2 regions of the Ligilactobacillus salivarius genome follow, and region 1 is predicted to be linked to the other one. Evidence: a T-box and tRNA genes for the amino acid it is inferred to sense, from the RefSeq annotation. Region 1 holds a T-box; the other holds one or more tRNA genes.
The links. A T-box is a leader RNA that pairs with one kind of tRNA and senses whether it is charged. The one in region 1 lies ahead of leuS (leucine--tRNA ligase), so its partner is inferred to be a tRNA-Leu.

Region 1 (9,839 bases):
AAAAACACCTTTTTACTTCTGAATCAGTTTCAGAAGGTCATCCAGATAAAATTGCAGATCAAATAAGTGATTCAATTTTAGATGCAATGTTAGAACAAGATCCTGAGGCAAGGGTCGCTGTTGAGACTACAGTAACTACAGGATTAGTAGTAGTAGTGGGTGAAGTTTCCACAACAGCACATATTGATATACAAAAAGTTGTTAGGGAAACTATAAAAGAAATTGGATACAAAAATGGTAAATATGGGTTTGATGGTGATAATTGTGCCGTCATAACAGCTATAGATGAACAATCTCCAGATATTGCTTTAGGAGTTGATAATTCTCTTGAAGTAAAAAATGGAGATGTAGATCCACTTGACCAAATTGGTGCAGGTGATCAAGGAATGATGTTTGGATATGCTATAAATGAAACACCAGAATTGATGCCATTGCCAATCTCACTTAGTCATCATTTAATGAAAAAAGTAGCTGAAGTTAGAAAAAATGGAACTTTAGCCTATTTAGGACCTGATGCTAAAGCACAAGTGACAGTTGAATATGATGACAATAATCAACCGTTAAGAATAGATACAGTTGTTTTATCTACACAACACGATGAAAATATTTCACTAGATCAAATTAGAAAAGATGTAATGGATCAAGTTATCACTAAAGTAATACCTGATAAATATTTAGATTCAAATACAAAGTATTTTATTAATCCAACTGGTCGTTTTGTAATAGGTGGACCACAAGGTGATGCTGGTTTAACTGGTAGAAAAATTATTGTTGATACTTATGGTGGATATGCTCATCATGGTGGTGGGGCATTCTCTGGTAAAGATGCTACAAAGGTAGATAGATCAGCAAGCTATGCTGCAAGATATATTGCTAAAAATATCGTAGCTGCAGGATTAGCATCTCAAGTTGAGGTTCAAATATCTTATGCAATAGGAGTAGCTCAACCAGTTTCAGTTTCCGTTAACACATTTGGTAGTGGAAAAGTTTCAAATCAAAAGTTAGTTGATGCAATTAGAAAAGTTTTTGATTTAAGACCTGCTGGAATCATCAAAATGTTAGATTTACGTAGACCTATTTATAAGAAAACTGCAGCATATGGACATTTTGGTAGAACAGATATTGATTTACCATGGGAAAAAACTGATAAGATAAATGAATTGAAGAAAGAGTTAGATTTCTAAATTTCTCTTGAAATAGATATACTATTTTGGTATTATCATTGTAAATTATAATATGAACGTAGATAAGGAATAGTAGAGTCTGTATTTTAATTTAAGAGAGTACATGGTTGGTGTGAATGTACTAAATAGAGATTTGAACTCGCCTTAGATGTTTCTTCATTGAAATTAGTAGGTGAAGACGGTACTTTCCGTTAGAAAAGAAGAGAGCTAATCATTTGATTGGAATATAGGTGGTACCGCGAGTTTTTCGTCCTATACGGAATAGTTTTATTTCGTATAGGCTTTTTTTATCTACAGAAGTTTATTATTTTTTTGAAAGGATGGAAATAGATGTCATATAAGCATATTGAAATAGAAAAAAAGTGGCAAAGATATTGGGAAGAACACAAAACATTCAAAACAACTGAAGATAATGATAAAAAGAATTATTATGCCTTAGATATGTTTCCATATCCATCTGGGCAAGGACTTCATGTAGGTCATCCTGAAGGGTATACAGCTACAGATATAATGGCTCGTATGAAGAGAATGCAAGGATATAATGTTTTACACCCAATGGGATGGGATGCATTCGGTTTACCTGCTGAACAATATGCGTTGAATACAGGGAACTCACCACGTGAATTTACTAAAAAGAATGTTAATAATTTCAGACGTCAAATTAAATCTTTAGGCTTATCATATGATTGGGATCGAGAAGTTAACACTACTGATCCTGCATACTATAAATGGACTCAATGGATTTTTGAACAATTGTATAAAAAAGGATTAGCTTATGAAGCTGAAGTTCCAGTTAACTGGAGTCCAGATTTAGGAACCGTTGTAGCCAACGAAGAAGTTATTGATGGTAAAACTGAACGTGGTGGTTTTCCTGTTATTAGAAAGCCAATGCGTCAATGGGTATTAAAAATCACAGCTTATGCTGATCGTTTAATAGATGATTTAGACGATTTAGATTGGCCAGAAGCAATTAAAGAACAACAACGTAATTGGATTGGTCGTTCAGTTGGTGCAGCAATAAACTTTCCTGTTTCAGGAGATGAAAATACAAAGATTGAGGTATTTTCTACTCGTCCAGATACAATATTTGGTGTTGCAGCTTTAGTATTGGCACCTGAACATGAATTGGTTAAGCAATTAACAACTCCTGAACATGAAAATGAGGTAGAAGCATACATAGAAAAAATATCTCATAAATCAGATTTAGAAAGAACAGATTTAGCTAAAGATAAAACAGGTGTATTTACAGGTAGTTATGTTGTAAATCCTGTAAGTGGAGAAAAATTACCTATTTGGATTGCTGATTATGTCTTAAATTCATATGGAACAGGTGCGGTAATGGTTGTTCCTGCACATGATGAACGAGATCATGAATTTGCTCAAAAGTTTGATTTGCCTATCGTACAAGTTATCGAAGGTGGAGATGTTCAAAAAGAAGCATATACTGGTGATGGAGTTCATATCAATTCTGATTTCCTAAACGGTATGGATAAAGAAGAAGCCATTGATGCTATAAATAATTGGCTAGAAGAAAATGGAGTAGGGGAAAAGAAAGTTAACTATCGTTTAAGAGATTGGTTATTCTCTAGACAACGTTATTGGGGCGAACCTATTCCTGTAATTCATTGGGAAGATGGTGAAACAACTTTAGTTCCAGAAGATGAATTACCTTTATATTTACCTAAAGCAACAGATATTAAGCCATCTGGAACTGGTGAAAGTCCATTAGCTAACTTAGATGATTGGGTAAATGTTGTTGATGAAAATGGTAGAAAAGGACGTCGTGAAACTAATACTATGCCACAATGGGCTGGTAGTTCCTGGTACTTCCTACGTTATATAGATCCACATAACAATCATGAAGTAGCAGATTATGAAAAATTAAAAGAATGGTTACCTGTAAACTTGTATGTTGGTGGTGCTGAACACGCTGTATTACATTTATTGTATGCTCGTTTTTGGCATAAATTCTTATATGATTTAGGTGTAGTTCCAACTAAAGAACCATTCCAAAAATTGGTAAACCAAGGAATGATTTTAGGTTCTAACCATGAAAAGATGTCTAAGTCTAAAGGAAATGTAGTTAATCCAGATGATATTGTTGAACAATATGGAGCAGATACATTACGCTTATACGAAATGTTCATGGGACCTTTAGATGCATCTATTCCTTGGAGTGAAGAAGGACTTGGTGGAGCACATAAGTTCATCAACCGTGTTTGGAATTTATTGATTGATGAAAATGATAATTTGCGTGACAGAGTAACTACAATTAACAATCATGATTTAGATAAGATATATAATGAAACTGTTAAAAAAGTTACAGAAGACTATGAGGCTATGCATTTTAATACTGCAATTTCCCAATTAATGGTCTTTGTTAATAATGCTTATAAAGCAGATTCATTACCATTAGAATATGTGGAAGGCTTAGTGAAATTACTATCACCAGTTGTCCCTCATATCACGGAAGAATTATGGTCTAAGCTTGGTCATGTAGGTAGCATAGCATATGCTAAATGGCCAACTTATGATGAAAGTAAGTTGGTTGAAGATGTTGTAGAAATTGTTGTTCAAATTAACGGTAAAGTAAGACAACATTTACAAGTGTCTAAAGATGCTAGTCGTGAAGAATTACAAGATCTAGCTTTGAATGACGAAAGAATAAAACAAGAACTTGCTGATAAAGAAGTTAAAAAAGTTATTGCAGTTCCTGGTAAGTTAGTATCAATTGTAGTAGCAAAATAAAATTTTAATATTAGTAATTAAGTTAAAAGATTCGTATCTCATGAAGTACGGATCTTTTTTATTATAGTTAATCTCTCTAATATGTAATACTAAAAATTTATGAAACCCAAAAAGGTGAATATTAATGGAGAGAAAAAAATATTTATTCGGAAGTATACTTGCTACTTAAAGGAATTTTTTATAAAATGGTAGTTACAATATAAAAATTTTCTGAAAATCCTAAATTATAAAGGAGATTTTACATGAAAAATGAATTATCTCGAGCTTTAACACATCGGCATGTCCAGATGATAGCAATTGGTGGCGCGATAGGTACAGGGTTGTTCTTGGGATCAGGTTCAGCAATTCAAAAGGCAGGACCAGCTCTGATATTAGCCTACTTAATTGCGGGTATTTTTTGTTTTTTTATGATGCGTGCAATTGGTGAATTAATTTTATCTGATAAAAGTAAAAATTCATTTATTGAATTTGTTAAGGTATACATGGGAAGAGGATGGGAGTTCATTATAGGATGGACTTATTGGTTATGTTGGGCAAGTTTGGCAATGGCTGACTTAACTGCTAGTGGTATTTATTTAAGATATTGGTTTCCGAATCTTCCTCAATGGTTGACAGCATTGATAATCATTCTTGTTCTATTAATTTTCAACTTACTCAGTGTAGGATTATTTGGTGAATTAGAATCGTGGTTTTCTAGTATTAAAGTTTTAGCGATTTTAGCATTAATAGGTACAGGTATTATCTTATTGCTCACCCAGGCAAATGTAGGCGGGAATGAAGTTAGTATCATGAATTTATTTAATCATGGTGGCTTCTTTCCTAAAGGGGCAATAGGATTTATGGCAGCTTTTCCAATGGTTATATTTGCTTTTACTGGTATTGAAATGGTCGGTCTAGCTTCTGGAGAAACAGCTAATCCAGAAAAAGATATTCCACAAGCAATCAATACATTACCTTTTAGAATAGGATTGTTCTATATAGGTTCAATGTTCGTATTGATGTGTATTTATCCTTGGAATGAAATTGTTACAACTTCTAGTCCATTTGTGCAAGTATTTAATGGAATTGGTATCAAATTTGCTGCTGGAATTATCAATTTTGTAGTATTAACAGCTGCATTATCAGCATGTAATAGTGCGATTTTTAGCACAAGTAGAACTTTATTTGTTTTGTCACATAGTGGTCATGCACCTAAATCTTTTGGTCAAACTAATAATCGGAGTATCCCAGTTAAATCATTGTTATTCTCTTCAAGTTCATTATTTTTAATAGTTATATTGAATTATGTACTACCTAAGAGTATTTTTGATATTATTTCTGGTGTAGCAACAGTTAGCTTTGTTTTTGTATGGATTGCATTAGTTTGGTGTCACTATCAATATCGAAAAAATAGCCCAAATAATAATGAAAAAATTTTTCCGATGCCATTGTATCCGGTAAGTAATGTTATAACAATAATCTTTTTTGTTTTAGTATTAGTTTTATTAACTTTTAATACCAATACATTAATGTCACTTATCTTTTCAATAGTTTGGTTTGGAATTTTGGGAGCAATATATTTCTTTAAAGCTAGAAAGTAGTTTATAAAGCTGGTTAGAATTATCCTAACTGGCTTTTTTAAATGCTTATTTGCAGTCATTAGTAAAATGATTTAAAATTAATGGGCTAAGTATTTTTTGGAAGTAGGAATTACATAAAAATGAATGATAATAATGAACAAATAAAAAAAGATTTAGAAGAAACTTCTTCTAAAGAAAAAATGTTGAAAGGCTCAGCTTGGATGACAGCTGGGAGTATTTTTTCTAGAATTCTGGGAGCAATTTATATTATTCCATGGGCAACTTGGTTTGGAGTTAATTATTTACAAGCAAATGCCTTATTTACTAAGGGATATACTGTTTATGCATTATTTTTGATGCTGTCTACTGCTGGAATTCCATCTGCAGTGGGTAAACAAGTTGCACATTATAATTCTCTTAATGAATATGGAATCGGTAGGCGATTATTTAAGCGAAGTTTAGGTGTAATGATGTTTTTAGGAATTATCAGTGCAATGATTTTATGGTTTATTGCTCCATTAATTTCTCAAGGGGATGTGGCAGTTATTCCTGTATATCGTTCTTTAGCAGTTACATTGCTATTGATTCCAGTAATGAGTTTAACTAGGGGTTTTTTCCAAGGATATTTTGATATGGCTCCGTTCGCTATATCACAATTAGTAGAACAAGTTGCTAGAATTGTTTATATGTTAGCAGCAACATATTTAATTACTCAAGTGTTACATGGAAGCTATCAAAGTGCAGTGGTTCAATCAACTTTTGCAGCTTTTATTGGTGCGATTGGTGGCTTATTAGTTTTACTGTGGCATTATTGGCGTAAGCGACCAACTATGAATTATCTTTTAGCTCATAGTAATAATAAGTTGGAAGTTTCTGACAAAAAATTAATAAAGGAAATATTGTATCAATCGATACCTTTTATCATTATTGGTTCAACTACAACTTTGTATAATTTATTTGATCAATTTAGTTTTCCAACAATTATGAGTTTTGTTACTAATTATAGTACTAAAGAAATTAATGCATTATATGCTTTATTTGCGGGAAATGCCAATAAATTGATAATGATTACTATTTCAGTTGCTGCTGCGATGGCTGACACTGCAATTCCATTATTGTCTCAAGCTGTTACAAAAAATGATAATGAAGAAGTTTCAGCTGCTTTATTAGATTCGATAGAATTATTCTTTTTTGTAATGTTACCTTGTTCTTTTGGAATGGCTGCAGTTTCCAGACCACTATATGTTTTATTCTATCCATATGATTATACAGGTATCTTTGTATTAGCCTTTTCATCATATATAGCTTTAGCATTAGGCTTATTTATGGTTTTAGCAGCATTACTTCAAGGAATATATGAAAATACAATAGCAATTAAATTTGCGGTAATTGGAATGATTGTCAAAGTTATAATACAATTCCCATTAACAGCATTTTTACATGTATATGGTCCTTTAGCAGCTACAGGTATAGGAATGACCGTAAGTAATGTATTAATTTTTAGATACTTGTATTTCAAATATAATTTAAATATTAATAAATTACAGAAAAATACTAATATGATGATGTTATTCAGCCTATTTATGTTTATTGTAGTACTCGTTATATCTTTTGCTTTAGGAAAAGTAACAAATACATATAGCAAATTCCAATCCACTATTGTGCTAATAATTGGAGCGGGAATTGGAGGATATATTTATGCTTTCTTAAGTTTGAAGGCAAGACTAGCTGATGATATTTTAGGTGCTAGAGCTAACTTTTTAAGAAGAATATTAAGAATTAAATAGCGTGATGTATATGAGATTAGATAAGTTTTTAAGTCAAACAGGAAAGTTCACAAGAGCGGAAGCAAAAAAGGTTATAAAGTCTAAGAGAGTAAGGTTAAATGGTGAAGTTGTCAAAGACGGAAAGATAAAAATAAACGAAGACTCAGATAAAATTTTTTTAGATGGGGAACTTTTAGCCTTGAATAACAAAGAAGTATATTATATGTTAAATAAGCCTGTGGGAGTCGTATCAGCTACCAAAGATGATAAAGATAAGACGGTAATTGATTTGATAGATTCTCCTGGAAGAAAAGAAGATTTATTTCCTGTAGGTAGACTGGATAAAGAAACAACAGGGCTATTAATCATTACAAATGATGGAAAATTTGCTCATAATATTATTTCTCCTAAAAAACATATACCTAAAACGTATGAGGCAGTAGTTACTGGAAAAATATCAGAAAAAGAGGTTAAAATATTTTCCCAAGGTATGGAATTAGCCAATGGGGATAAATTACAACCTGCACACCTTGATGTAATATCGTATTCTAAAAAAGATGATACAAGTAAGGTTAGGGTTATCATTCATGAAGGAAAATATCACCAGGTTAGACGAATGTTTGGAGCAGTGTCTCAAAGAGTGTTAGAACTAGATAGAGTAAAGATAGGACTGCTTGAATTAGATGATACTTTGGAAAGAGGAGAATATAGAGAGTTGACAGAAAAAGAATTAAATTTAATAAAATAAGGAGAAGAGGACTAAATTTGTCCCTTCTCCTTATTTTTGTTCAGAAATAACTTTCAACATCGTTTTTTGAATCTTTTTAATAATATCTGTTGGTAATGTTACATAGTATTTATGAGATAAGTTTTCAGCTATATAGCTGTGTAAATAAACAGCCGCATTAATTCTTTCATCTAGTGAACTATCTTTAAATTGTGTGATAAATGCGACTAAGATACCAGTTAATATATCTCCCATACCACCAGTCGACATAAAAGGACCACCAATTGTTAAATTATCAACAGTGCCTGATTGATGATAAATAGTAGTATGGTGCTTTTTTAAAATAACAGTAGCATTTAGTAATGTTTGTTTTTGTAAGTTGATGTCATCAATTTGTTTATCTATAGGAATACCAGATAGTCTTTGCCATTCCATTTGGTGAGGAGTAAAAATAATTTTTTTATCATTAGTAATCAATTCTTTTAAGGAATCATTTTCAGATATGAGAGTGATTGCTGAGCCGTCAATTATGCAAAGTTGATTATCAGAGATATTACTTAATGTAACTTCAAGAACTTCTTTAGCTCTATTATCAGTACCTAATCCAGGACCTACAACTACTGCATCAGCTGTTGAAATAGAAGTTGTAAGAGATACCTTGTCAAAAAAATTAATAAACATTGCTTCTGGTACAACGGAATGTAATGAAGATAGATTTTCTTTGTTAGTTGCAACGGTTACTAGACCAGCTCCAGCATGGACAGCAGCAGAAGCAGCCATAATTATAGCTCCACCATAGTTAATATTTCCGCCAACGAGCAATACTCTACCAAAATTACCTTTATGACTGTTAGGCTCACGTTTTTTAATAACCTTTTGTAAAATATCAAGTGTAATCTCCATAAATAGTACACCAGCCTTTTTTTAAGATATAATTATTATAATTCAAAATTCGTTTATTTTGAAAAAATTATGCTATTATTAAATAGTAAACATTTTTTAGGAGATGAATTATAGAATGGCAATAGATTGGAAAGCAGAAGTTGAAAAAAGACGAGACGATATTCTCGAAGATTTAAAAACAATGCTTCGAATTGAAAGTGTACGAGATGAGAGCATAGCAACAGCTGATGCACCTTTAGGACCAGGACCCAAAGAAGCTCTAGATGCTTTTTTGAATATTGGTAAACGTGATGGATTTGAAGTTGAAGAATTTGATGGTATGGCTGGACACATTAAATTTGGAGATGGTAAAGAAGATTTAGGTATTCTAGCACACGTTGACGTAATGCCAGCAGGTAAAGGTTGGGATACAGATCCATTTGATCCAGTTATTAAAGATGGAAAATTATATGCTCGTGGTGCCTCTGATGATAAAGGACCAAGTATGGCAGCATATTATGGACTAAAAATTGTTAAAGAATTAGGACTACCAGTTAAAAAGAGTGTACGTTTTATTTTAGGTACTGATGAAGAAAGTAGTTGGAGAGGAATGACTCACTACTTTGAAAAAATGCCTAAACCAACAATTGGTTTTTCACCAGATGCATTTTTCCCAATCATCAATGGTGAAAAAGGTAATTTCAGTATGCTTGTAAAATTCGATGGTAAAAATGGTGATGAATTAAAATTATTATCCTTTGATTCTGGTTTACGTGACAACATGGTTCCACGCGATGCAGTAGCCGTTGTTGAAGGTAATGATCTTGAAAGTATGGCTGCTGATTTCAAGCAATATGTTGCTGAAAATAGTGTTTTAAGTGGCGATGCAGAAATTAAAGATGGAAAATTAGAATTATCCTTAATTGGTAAGGCTGCTCATGCACAAGAACCACGTAATGGCGAAAATGCAGGA
Region 2 (9,839 bases), 750 kb from region 1:
GTAGATACATATGATACATTGAAGAGTGGTGTTCCAAATGCTATCAGAGTCGCTAAAGAAATGGGCGATAAGATTAATTTCTTAGGTGTAAGAATAGACTCTGGTGACATGGCTTATATATCTAAACGTGTGCGCGAACAATTAGATGAAGCAGGATTTAAAGATGCTAAAATATATGCTTCAAATGACCTAGATGAAAAAACAATCATGAACTTGAAAATGCAAGGTGCTAAGATTAGTGTTTGGGGTGTAGGTACTAAGTTAATAACAGCTTATGACCAACCAGCCTTAGGTGCGGTATATAAGATGGTAGCCATTGAAGATGAAAATGGTGAAATGGAAGATACTATTAAGATTTCAAGTAATGCTAGCAAGGTTTCTACACCTGGTCGTAAGCAAGTATGGAGAATTAATAAGAAGGCTGATGGAAAGTCTGAAGGAGATTACGTTGCTTTATGGTATGAAGATCCACGTAATGAAGAAGAATTATACATGTTCCATCCTCAATATACTTATATTAACAAGAAAGTCAAAGATTTTACTGCAAGACCTTTATTAAAAGATATTTTTGTTGATGGTGAACAAGTATATGACTTACCATCCTTGAATGAAATTAAACAATATGCCCATGAAAGATTGGATAGTTTGTGGGAAGAATATCGTCGAGAATTGAATCCACAAGAATATCCTGTTGATTTATCTAAAGATTGTTATGATAATAAGATGAAGATAATCCATGATATTCATGAAAAAATTAATAGTGGTAAAATTTAAAAGAGAAGAAGGTTTAATTATGCGCCCTTTACAAGAGAGAATTATCAATGAATTGAAAGTAAAGCCAGAAATTAATGCGGAAGAAGAAATTCGTCGTTCAGTAGATTTTCTAAAAGATTATTTGAAAAAACATCCATTTCTAAAAGCATTAGTGTTGGGAATATCTGGTGGACAAGATTCTACCCTAGCTGGAAAGTTATCTCAAATGGCGATTTCTGAATTGCGTGAAGAAACAGGCGACGATGCTTATCAATTTATTGCTGTACGATTACCTTATGGAGATCAAGCTGATGAACAAGATGCTATGGATGCAATTGAATTTATGCAAGCTGATAAGACTGTTAGAGTAAATATAAAACAAGCAGCTGATGCAATGGTTCAAAGTATCGAAGAAAATGGACTTGAAATTAGTGACTTTAATAAGGGTAATATTAAGGCACGTGAAAGAATGATTGCTCAATATGGAATTGCTGGTGCTGTTTCAGGAGCAGTGGTAGGTACAGATCATGCAGCTGAAGCAATTACAGGTTTCTATACCAAGTATGGTGATGGTGGTGCAGACATTACTCCACTTTGGCGTTTAGATAAACGTCAGGGAAGAGCGATGTTAGAATTATTGAATGCACCTGAACATTTATACAAGAAAGTTCCAACTGCTGATTTGGAAGAAGATAGACCAGCCTTACCTGATGAAGTTGCCTTAGGTGTTACTTATAACGATATTGATGATTATCTAGAAGGTAAAGAAGTAGCTGATAATGTAGCAGAAAAAATTGAAAATTGGTTCTTAAAAACAGAACATAAACGTCATATGCCAATTAATGTATACGATACATTTTGGAAATAGATGTTTTTTAAAAGTTAGGTAAGTTCTAAGACAAGCCTAACTTTTTTATTATGAGAAAGGAAAGTATCGATGGATAAAAAAGTTTTAAAATTAACTAATGCTGAATTAAAGTATAATCCTAAAAAAATAGAAAAAGTAATTGAATTGCTAGAAGAAGGAAATACTATTCCTTTTATAGCTAGATATAGAAAAGAACTAACTGGAAGTTTAGATGAAGTCCAATTAAGAGAAATCCAAGTAACTTATCAAAGAAATGAAAAGATAGAAACACGTAAGAGTGAAGTTCTTAAGAAAATTTCAGAACAGAATAAACTTACAGAAGATATAAGAAATAAAATAAATAATGCAAGTACTCTTCAAGAGGTCGAAGATATTTATTTACCTTATAAGAAGAAAAGAAAAACTAAAGCACAAAAGGCAGTTGCAAATGGATTAGAACCATTAGCTAAGTGGTTATTGAGAGTAAATAGCGATGCGCCAATGGTAGAAGCTAAGAAGTATCTTAATAAAGAAGTACCTGATGAAGAAGTTGCCTTAAATGGTGCTGTTGATATTTTAGCAGAAGCATTTGGTGAAGAAGCACAATTAAGAGATTGGGTGCGAAAGCAAATGTCTAGAAAAGGAGTATTAATTGCTAAGGAAAAAGATAGTAAGAAAGATGAAAATGGTACCTATGAAGATTACTATGATTTCGAACAAGTAGTGTCTAAATTAACATCATATCGAATTCTAGCAATTAACCGCGGTGAAAAAGAAGGAATTTTACGAGTAAAAATAAGTACAGATGACGATTATGCGCTAAGATATTTACATTCTAGAATAATTGGTAGTAAGAAAAGTACAAGTAATGACTATGTAGAAATGGCATATACTGAAGCGTATAAAAAATTTATCAAACCTGCCATTGAAAGAGAGCTTCGAGCAACTTTAACTGAAAAAGCTGAAAATGAGGCTATTAAAGTTTTTGGTGAGAATTTGTACAATTTATTAATGCAAGCTCCTTTGAAAAATAAAATTATTTTAGGAATGGATCCAGCATTTAGAACTGGTTGTAAATTAGCGATTATTGATGAGACTGGGAAATTTTTAGTTAAAGATGTGATTTATCCACATGAAAAGCATAAAGGCGAGAAACCAAATCCTGAATTAAGAAAAGAAGCTGCTGAAAAATTAGAGACATTGATAAATAGATATAATGTTGACATGATAGCAATTGGGAATGGTACAGCAAGTCGAGAATCAGAAAAATTTGTAGCAGAAGTTTTAAAGAAGATAGATAAAGAAGTATATTACGTAATTGTAAATGAATCAGGAGCTTCTGTATATTCAGCAAGTGAAATAGCAAGAGATGAATTCCCGAATTTTAACGTAGAAGAACGTTCGGCTGTAAGTATAGCTCGAAGATTGCAAGATCCTTTAGCAGAATTAATAAAGATTAATCCTGAATCAATTGGTGTGGGACAATACCAGCATGATTTACCACAAAAGCAACTAGATAGCGAAGTTGAAGCGACTGTTGAAACTGCAGTTAATAAAGTTGGTGTGAATTTGAATACAGCTAGTATCCAATTACTAACCTATATTTCTGGATTGAATAAAACAACAGCTCAAAATATTATTCTTTATCGTGAAGAAAATGGAAAATTTCAAAATCGAAAAGAGTTAAAAAAGGTTCCTAGATTAGGTCCTAAAGCTTATGAGCAGGCGGCAGGCTTTTTAAGGATTATTGATGGGAATGAGTCTCTAGATAATACAGATATACATCCAGAAAGTTACACGCTAGCAGAAAAATTGATAAAGGATCTAGGTATTACTAAAGAAGATATGGGTACTAACACTATAAACGATAAGTTAGCGAAATTTAATGTTGAAAGATATGCAATAGATAATGAATTAGAAGTAATAACTGTTAAAGATATTGTAAAAAGTTTGATGAAACCAGGGCGCGATGGTCGAGAAAGTATGCCAATGCCTTTATTGAAATCAGATATTTTAAAAATAGAAGATTTAAAAGCAGGAATGCAACTAGAGGGTACGGTAAGAAATGTTGTTGATTTTGGAGCATTTGTTGATATTGGTGTAAAACAAGATGGACTAGTGCATTTATCAAAACTAAGTAAGAAATATGTTTCTAATCCACGAGATGTAGTTGCGGTAGGACAGATAGTTACTGTTTGGGTTGAAGATGTTGATCTAAATAGAAAGAGAATTCAATTAACAATGGTAAATCCAAATGAATAATAGAGAACTATTAGAACTAACTCGAAAAATTTCTAATTCTTATTTTAATAGAGAATTTAAGCACGAAATAAAGTTTAATAGTAGGTTGAGGACAACTGGGGGACGGTATTTTTTAAGTAATCATAATATAGATATTAATCCTAGGATGTTAACAGAATGTGATATGGATACTTTGATAGGTGTCATTAAACACGAACTATGCCATTATCATCTCCATATTAATGGTTATGGGCATCAGCATAGGGATAAAGATTTTAAAATATTATTGAAAAAAGTTGGAGGTTTAAGATATGCTCCAACTTTAAAGGCAAGCTATAAAGATATTTATGTTTGCCAAAATTGTGGAAAAAAGTATTATCGACAAAGAAAAATAAATACTAGCAAATATGTATGTTCTCATTGTCACGGGAAATTAAAATTAATTGAATAAGCACTTGCTAAATAGGGTTAAACTTGATATAATTATCTCTGTTGTCGCGGGTATGGCGGAATTGGCAGACGCGTCAGACTAAGGATCTGGTGGGCATTATTGCCCGTGATGGTTCGAATCCATTTACCCGCATACAGAGGTGAGCATAGGAGTCTATATTGGCTACTATGCTTTTTTATTTTATAATATATTTTGATGACTAAAAATAAAGTGAGGTTCTTTATGAATAAGGGAATAAAAATGGTATCTATAGCAGGTTACCTACCTGATAATGTTGTGACAAATGATGACTTGAGCAAAATTATGGAAACATCTGATGAGTGGATTCAAAGTCATACAGGTATTAAGCAAAGGTACTATGCTTTTAATGAAAATACGTCAGATTTAGCTACTGAAGTAGGAAAAAAACTTCTAGAAAGAGCAAATCTTAAGCCAGAGGACATAGATTTGTTAATTGTATCAACTATCTCTCCAGATGCAATTACACCATCTACAGCAGCTATTGTAGAGAAGAAGTTAAATTTAAAGTCAGCTTTTGCCTTTGATATTTCTGCAGCTTGTGCTGGGTTTATCTATGCTTTAAGTACAGCCCATAAATTTTTAGTTTCAGGTTTATATCGTCGAGCAATGGTAATTAGTGCTGAAACAAATTCTAAAATGATGGATTTTAAGGATAGAACATCAGCTGTTTTCTTTGGCGATGGTGCTGCTGGAATGATTGTAGAGGCGACTGATGATGAAAAAGAAAACATTTATTTATCTGAGAAATTGGTTACGGTAGGAAATGAGGAAGTTATTCATAGTGGTAGAATTACTCCTCTTAAGGAAATATCTAGTGATAATTATCCAAGTATGGACGCTTTTTATCAGAATGGAAGAGAAGTTTATAATTTTGTAACAACAGATATAGTTAAGCATATTAAGGAGTTTTTAGAGACAAATAAAGTGAACTCCAAAGATTTATCGTATGTTGTAACTCATCAGGCTAATTTACGATTGATAGAAATTATATCAAAAGAGATTGAAGTTCCTCTAAATAGGGTGGCGACTGATGTTAAGGAATGTGGTAATACTTCTTCTGTTGGAATACCATTAGCCTTGGCTAGAAAGTTTGAAGATGAAAATATAACAGGTAAAGTTCTATTAACAGGTTTTGGTGCTGGTTTAGCTTATGGATCTATTCTTTTAGAATTTGGTGAATAATTGATGATAATTGTATGTTATACTATTCATTAATTAAGGATAGAGAAAGAGTGATTAGATGGCAGTATTTTTCCAGAGTATCTCCGGTGTATTAGTAATCTTGGTAATGATTGCTGTGGGATATTTTTTAGAGCAAAAGGGATGGTTTGATGATAAATCAACCAAATTAATTGCTAAAATCGTTACCCAAGTATCATTACCTTGTTATATGTTGGGGACAATTGTTAGTAAATTTTCAGCTAAAGAATTATTACGAATGATACCTGATTTGAGATTCCCGGTAATTTCGATGTTAATTTTGATGGGAATTGCTTTTGCCGTTGTTCATATTTTTAAAATCCAGGATAAACATGCGGGTTTATTTACTTCAATGTTTTTTAACTCTAATACAGTTTTTGTAGGTTTACCGATTAATATGGCCTTATTTGGTAATAAAAGTATCCCCTATGTATTAATTTATTATATGGCTAATACAACATTTTTTTGGACAATTGGTACTTACTTAATCCAAAGAGATGGTGATAAGAAAACAGCTTTTGATTTAAAAAGAACATTAGGTAAAATATTTTCACCTCCATTGTTGGGATTTATAGTTGGGGTTATCTTTGTATTGTTAAAAGTGAAATTACCGACATTTGTTAACTCAGATTTATTATATCTAGGTAATTTGACAATACCATTGTCTATGATTTTTATTGGTATTTCAATTTCTAAAGCAGGACTTAATAGAATCTCTATTGGAAAAGATAATCTTTTGTTGTTATTAGGGAGATTTATTTTAGCTCCTCTAATGATGTACATACTAGTTACACCTACTAATATTCCTTTGTTAATGAAGCAAGTATTTATTTTACAAGCAGCGATGCCAGTTATGACGAATGCTCCTGTTGTAGCTAACTTATATGGAGCAGATTCGGAATATGCAGCTGTAATGGTTACAGAAACCACGTTAACATCATTAATTGTTGTTCCAATATTGATGGTAATAACGCAAAATATCTGATAGATAAGAGAGTGATGAATTTTGGTTAAGCTTGTATTGCTTAGACATGGGGAAAGTACGGCTAATGAGGCAAATATTTATACTGGTTGGTCAGATGTTCCATTGACAATTAAAGGTTGTGAACAAGCTAAAGTTGCAGGAAAAAAATTAAAAGAAGAAAATATTACTTTTACTAAAGCTCATACTTCTTTGTTAGAGAGAGCTATAAAAACGGGAATGATTGTATTAGATGAAATTAATCAGTCATGGATACCACTTGAAAAGACTTGGAGATTAAACGAACGTCATTATGGAGCATTGAGGGGATTAAATAAAGAATTTACAAAGCGTAAATATGGAAAACACCAAGTTGCTTTATGGAGACGATCGTTTGATACCGTTCCTCCTATGTTGGATGAAAGGATAGAAGAACCTAAATATAAGAAATATCCTTCTACAATTATTCCACGTGCAGAAAGTTTAAAGGATGCTTACAATCGAATACTACCATATTGGGTTGATGAGATAGCACCTGAGTTATTACATGGAAATAATCAAATTGTGATTGCTCATGGAAGTACGTTAAGAGCAATGATTAAATATATTGAAATTATTAGCGATGAAGGAATTGATGGCGTAGAAGTTGCTAATGCTGAACCAATTATTTATGAATTAGATAATAAACTTCGAGTAATCTCAAAGAAAATATTAAAATGAAAAATTAATGTGAATATTGAATATAGTTGACTAATTTTTTGTTGTTAGGAAAAAAGCTCTATGAGGAACTAGTAGTTTTCATAGAGCTTTTTATACTTAGAAATACAAAAAGACAACTTCATTAGAATATGAAGTTGCCCTAGTATTAACGATAATTAAAATTCTTCAATTAATGACGAGGAATTTCTTCGAAAATGCTATAGAATTGAGATTTAGCAGAGTAGTCAGCCATATAGACACCATTTAAACCAGCTCTTTGTCCCAAGACGCCAATATCAGCAATTAATTTTTCTTCATTAGTTGGAAAGTGAATTCGTCCAGCTAAAGCTACACTACGAATGTAATTAACCAATCGATTAAGTAATGCTTCAGGATTTTTAGTTTCAGGTAATTTACGATAAACTTGTGCTAAAACATCAATAATATCTAACAATTCAGATTGTTTTTTTTCATAATTATTGAGTATCCCTAATAATTCTTTGATATCAGTTTGTGCTTGATTAATAAGTTTTGTTCTTTCCATAATTATACTATACCTTGTTTGCAGTGAAATAGCAGTTGCTGTATTTAATCTACAGCCTTTATGTTTGTATGTGATATTATTGCTAAATCACTTTTATTTATCTCTATATTAATGATAAGAGATAGAATTAAAAATATGTAATAAGGTGATTAAAAAGCAATCACCTTAGTTGTTGTCAAATAATTTCTTAAATGACTATTTAAGTTAAACTAAGCTAATGAACCCATTGGATCCCATGGAGCTAAGACTTTAGGTTCTTCAGTAAGAACTTTTTGTAATTCTTCAGGTAAGAATTTCTTGTTTACAACAACTTGATAACAATATTCTTCCATCCAGTTATTACTCATAACGAAGAATCCTTTAGTACCAACTTTATCTCCCCATGAGTTTTCAACTTTCCATTTAGTTGGAGTGCCATTAACTAGATCTACACCAGTTAATACCATAGCGTGAGTCATTAAACTTTCACTATAATCTAAGCGTTCAGCTTTAGACATTGAAAAGTCAACATCGAATAGTTCATCTTTGTGATACAATTCAGTATCCATGATACCTTTCTTACGATCAGATTCTTGACCAACATCACAACCAAACCAAACACTTTCACCAGATTCAAGTTGCTTAATTGCTACTTGACGGAAGGTGTTCATATCAACGTTTAAATGTCTTACTTCACGTTCGCCTAGGACATTACCAAGCATTTCGATAGTGTACATATGATTATATGGCTTGTCATCAGTAGGTGCGTTAATAATTGATACATAGTCGTCAAGATTCCAATTTACGTATTTTTCAAAGAAAGTTTGAGGAGTTAAATCTTGATCGATATGATAGTTATTATCAGAATCACGATATTCAAAGTCAAAATTAACAGGTGGTTCACCCAATGTATAAACTAAGATACGATAAATTTCAGCAAGTTTCTTTTCCTTGAAAGAAGCGACTTCTTCAAAACTAGCGTTACTATTAACTAATTCACGTAAATCAACAGCATCCTTACGCAATTTTAGATTAAGAGTAGAATTTAATTCATTTGATTTTGAAGAATTATAACTTTCAGGCATTACACTCTTAGGAACTACACCATATTTTCTGATAATTGCAGTAATCATATCCCATTGACCACCATCTTGTTGAGGTGTTGTCATTAACCAAGATACTTTACGATCAGAAGTTGGAAGAGAAGCTGTTTTAATAACATTTTCATAGAAATAATTGGATTTTTCTAGCTTATCCCAGAAAAATGTATAACTTTGAGATAGTTCAAAGTCCTTAGCTACACCAAAACGATTCTTTAAATCATGGCGCATAGTATTAAGAGCAGCAAACATCCAGCAACGGCCAGATTGTTTTTGGTTTGCTACATCTCCTGTATCAAGATCAATTGAAAAGACAGGATCCATATTAACTTCAGAGTGGAAATCAGCACTTGTAGCTAAAATTCCATTTTTAGAAACTGCACGTTCTAAAACTCTGGATTTTGGATCATCTTCAATTAATTGATGAAATTTTGATAATTGTTCACTGCTAATTGCTTCAGACACAGTGATCACCCTCCTTAAGATAAGTTAATTTAATTGTAAGACAGTTTAGCTAAAAGATAAATAATAATGTTAGAAAAAATTAGAAAATTATTTTTTAGCTAATAAATCTGCATACTCAGGATGTTTTTGCATAAATTTATTAGTGTATGTGCAAAGTGGTAATAATTTTTTACCTTCTTCTTGGACTCTTGTAATAAATGTAGTGGTAATTTTACCTGCAATTCCTTGACCTCTGTAAGCATCGCTAACCCATGTTCGTTCAACAACGTATGTGTTGCCATCATCAATAGTTGAAAAACCAATTTCTGCGACTAGAGTATCACCATCATGAAGTGATAAAGTGTCATTATTCCATATATAGTTCATAAGAAACCCCTCCCAATGAAAGTATAGCACACGAAAAAATTTAAGATGGAATAAATTTATTAATTAAAATGAAATTTATTGTTAAATACGATAATTTTTAATAAATGACCTTAGCTAATATTTAATTTTAAGAATAGTTAAGAAAAGCCTATTAAATCAACATTCTTTGGATATTGATTATAGATATTTTTAAATGATTAAGGATAAAACAG

Region 2: it encodes a tRNA-Leu, which carries the amino acid that the T-box ahead of leuS (leucine--tRNA ligase) is inferred to sense. The anticodon was not compared.

The regions. Positions count from the first base shown of each region.
Region 1 covers NZ_CP117983.1:531,385-541,223, forward strand. Annotated here, with positions in the region: gene metK (methionine adenosyltransferase) at 1-1,184, shown strand, start outside; T-box leader at 1,235-1,442, shown strand; gene leuS (leucine--tRNA ligase) at 1,515-3,932, shown strand; gene PTA89_RS02550 (amino acid permease) at 4,175-5,512, shown strand; gene PTA89_RS02555 (putative polysaccharide biosynthesis protein) at 5,632-7,278, shown strand; gene PTA89_RS02560 (pseudouridine synthase) at 7,289-8,005, shown strand; gene PTA89_RS02565 (NAD(P)H-hydrate dehydratase) at 8,036-8,887, opposite strand; gene pepV (dipeptidase PepV) at 9,003-9,839, shown strand, end outside.
Region 2 covers NZ_CP117983.1:1,284,184-1,294,022, reverse strand. Annotated here, with positions in the region: gene PTA89_RS06440 (nicotinate phosphoribosyltransferase) at 1-774, shown strand, start outside; gene nadE (ammonia-dependent NAD(+) synthetase) at 794-1,621, shown strand; gene PTA89_RS06430 (Tex family protein) at 1,691-3,862, shown strand; gene PTA89_RS06425 (SprT family protein) at 3,855-4,292, shown strand; tRNA gene PTA89_RS06420 (tRNA-Leu) at 4,339-4,424, shown strand; gene PTA89_RS06415 (beta-ketoacyl-ACP synthase III) at 4,515-5,495, shown strand; gene PTA89_RS06410 (AEC family transporter) at 5,554-6,498, shown strand; gene PTA89_RS06405 (2,3-bisphosphoglycerate-dependent phosphoglycerate mutase) at 6,520-7,194, shown strand; gene PTA89_RS06400 (bacteriocin immunity protein) at 7,364-7,717, opposite strand; gene PTA89_RS06395 (C1 family peptidase) at 7,927-9,261, opposite strand; gene PTA89_RS06390 (GNAT family N-acetyltransferase) at 9,349-9,627, opposite strand.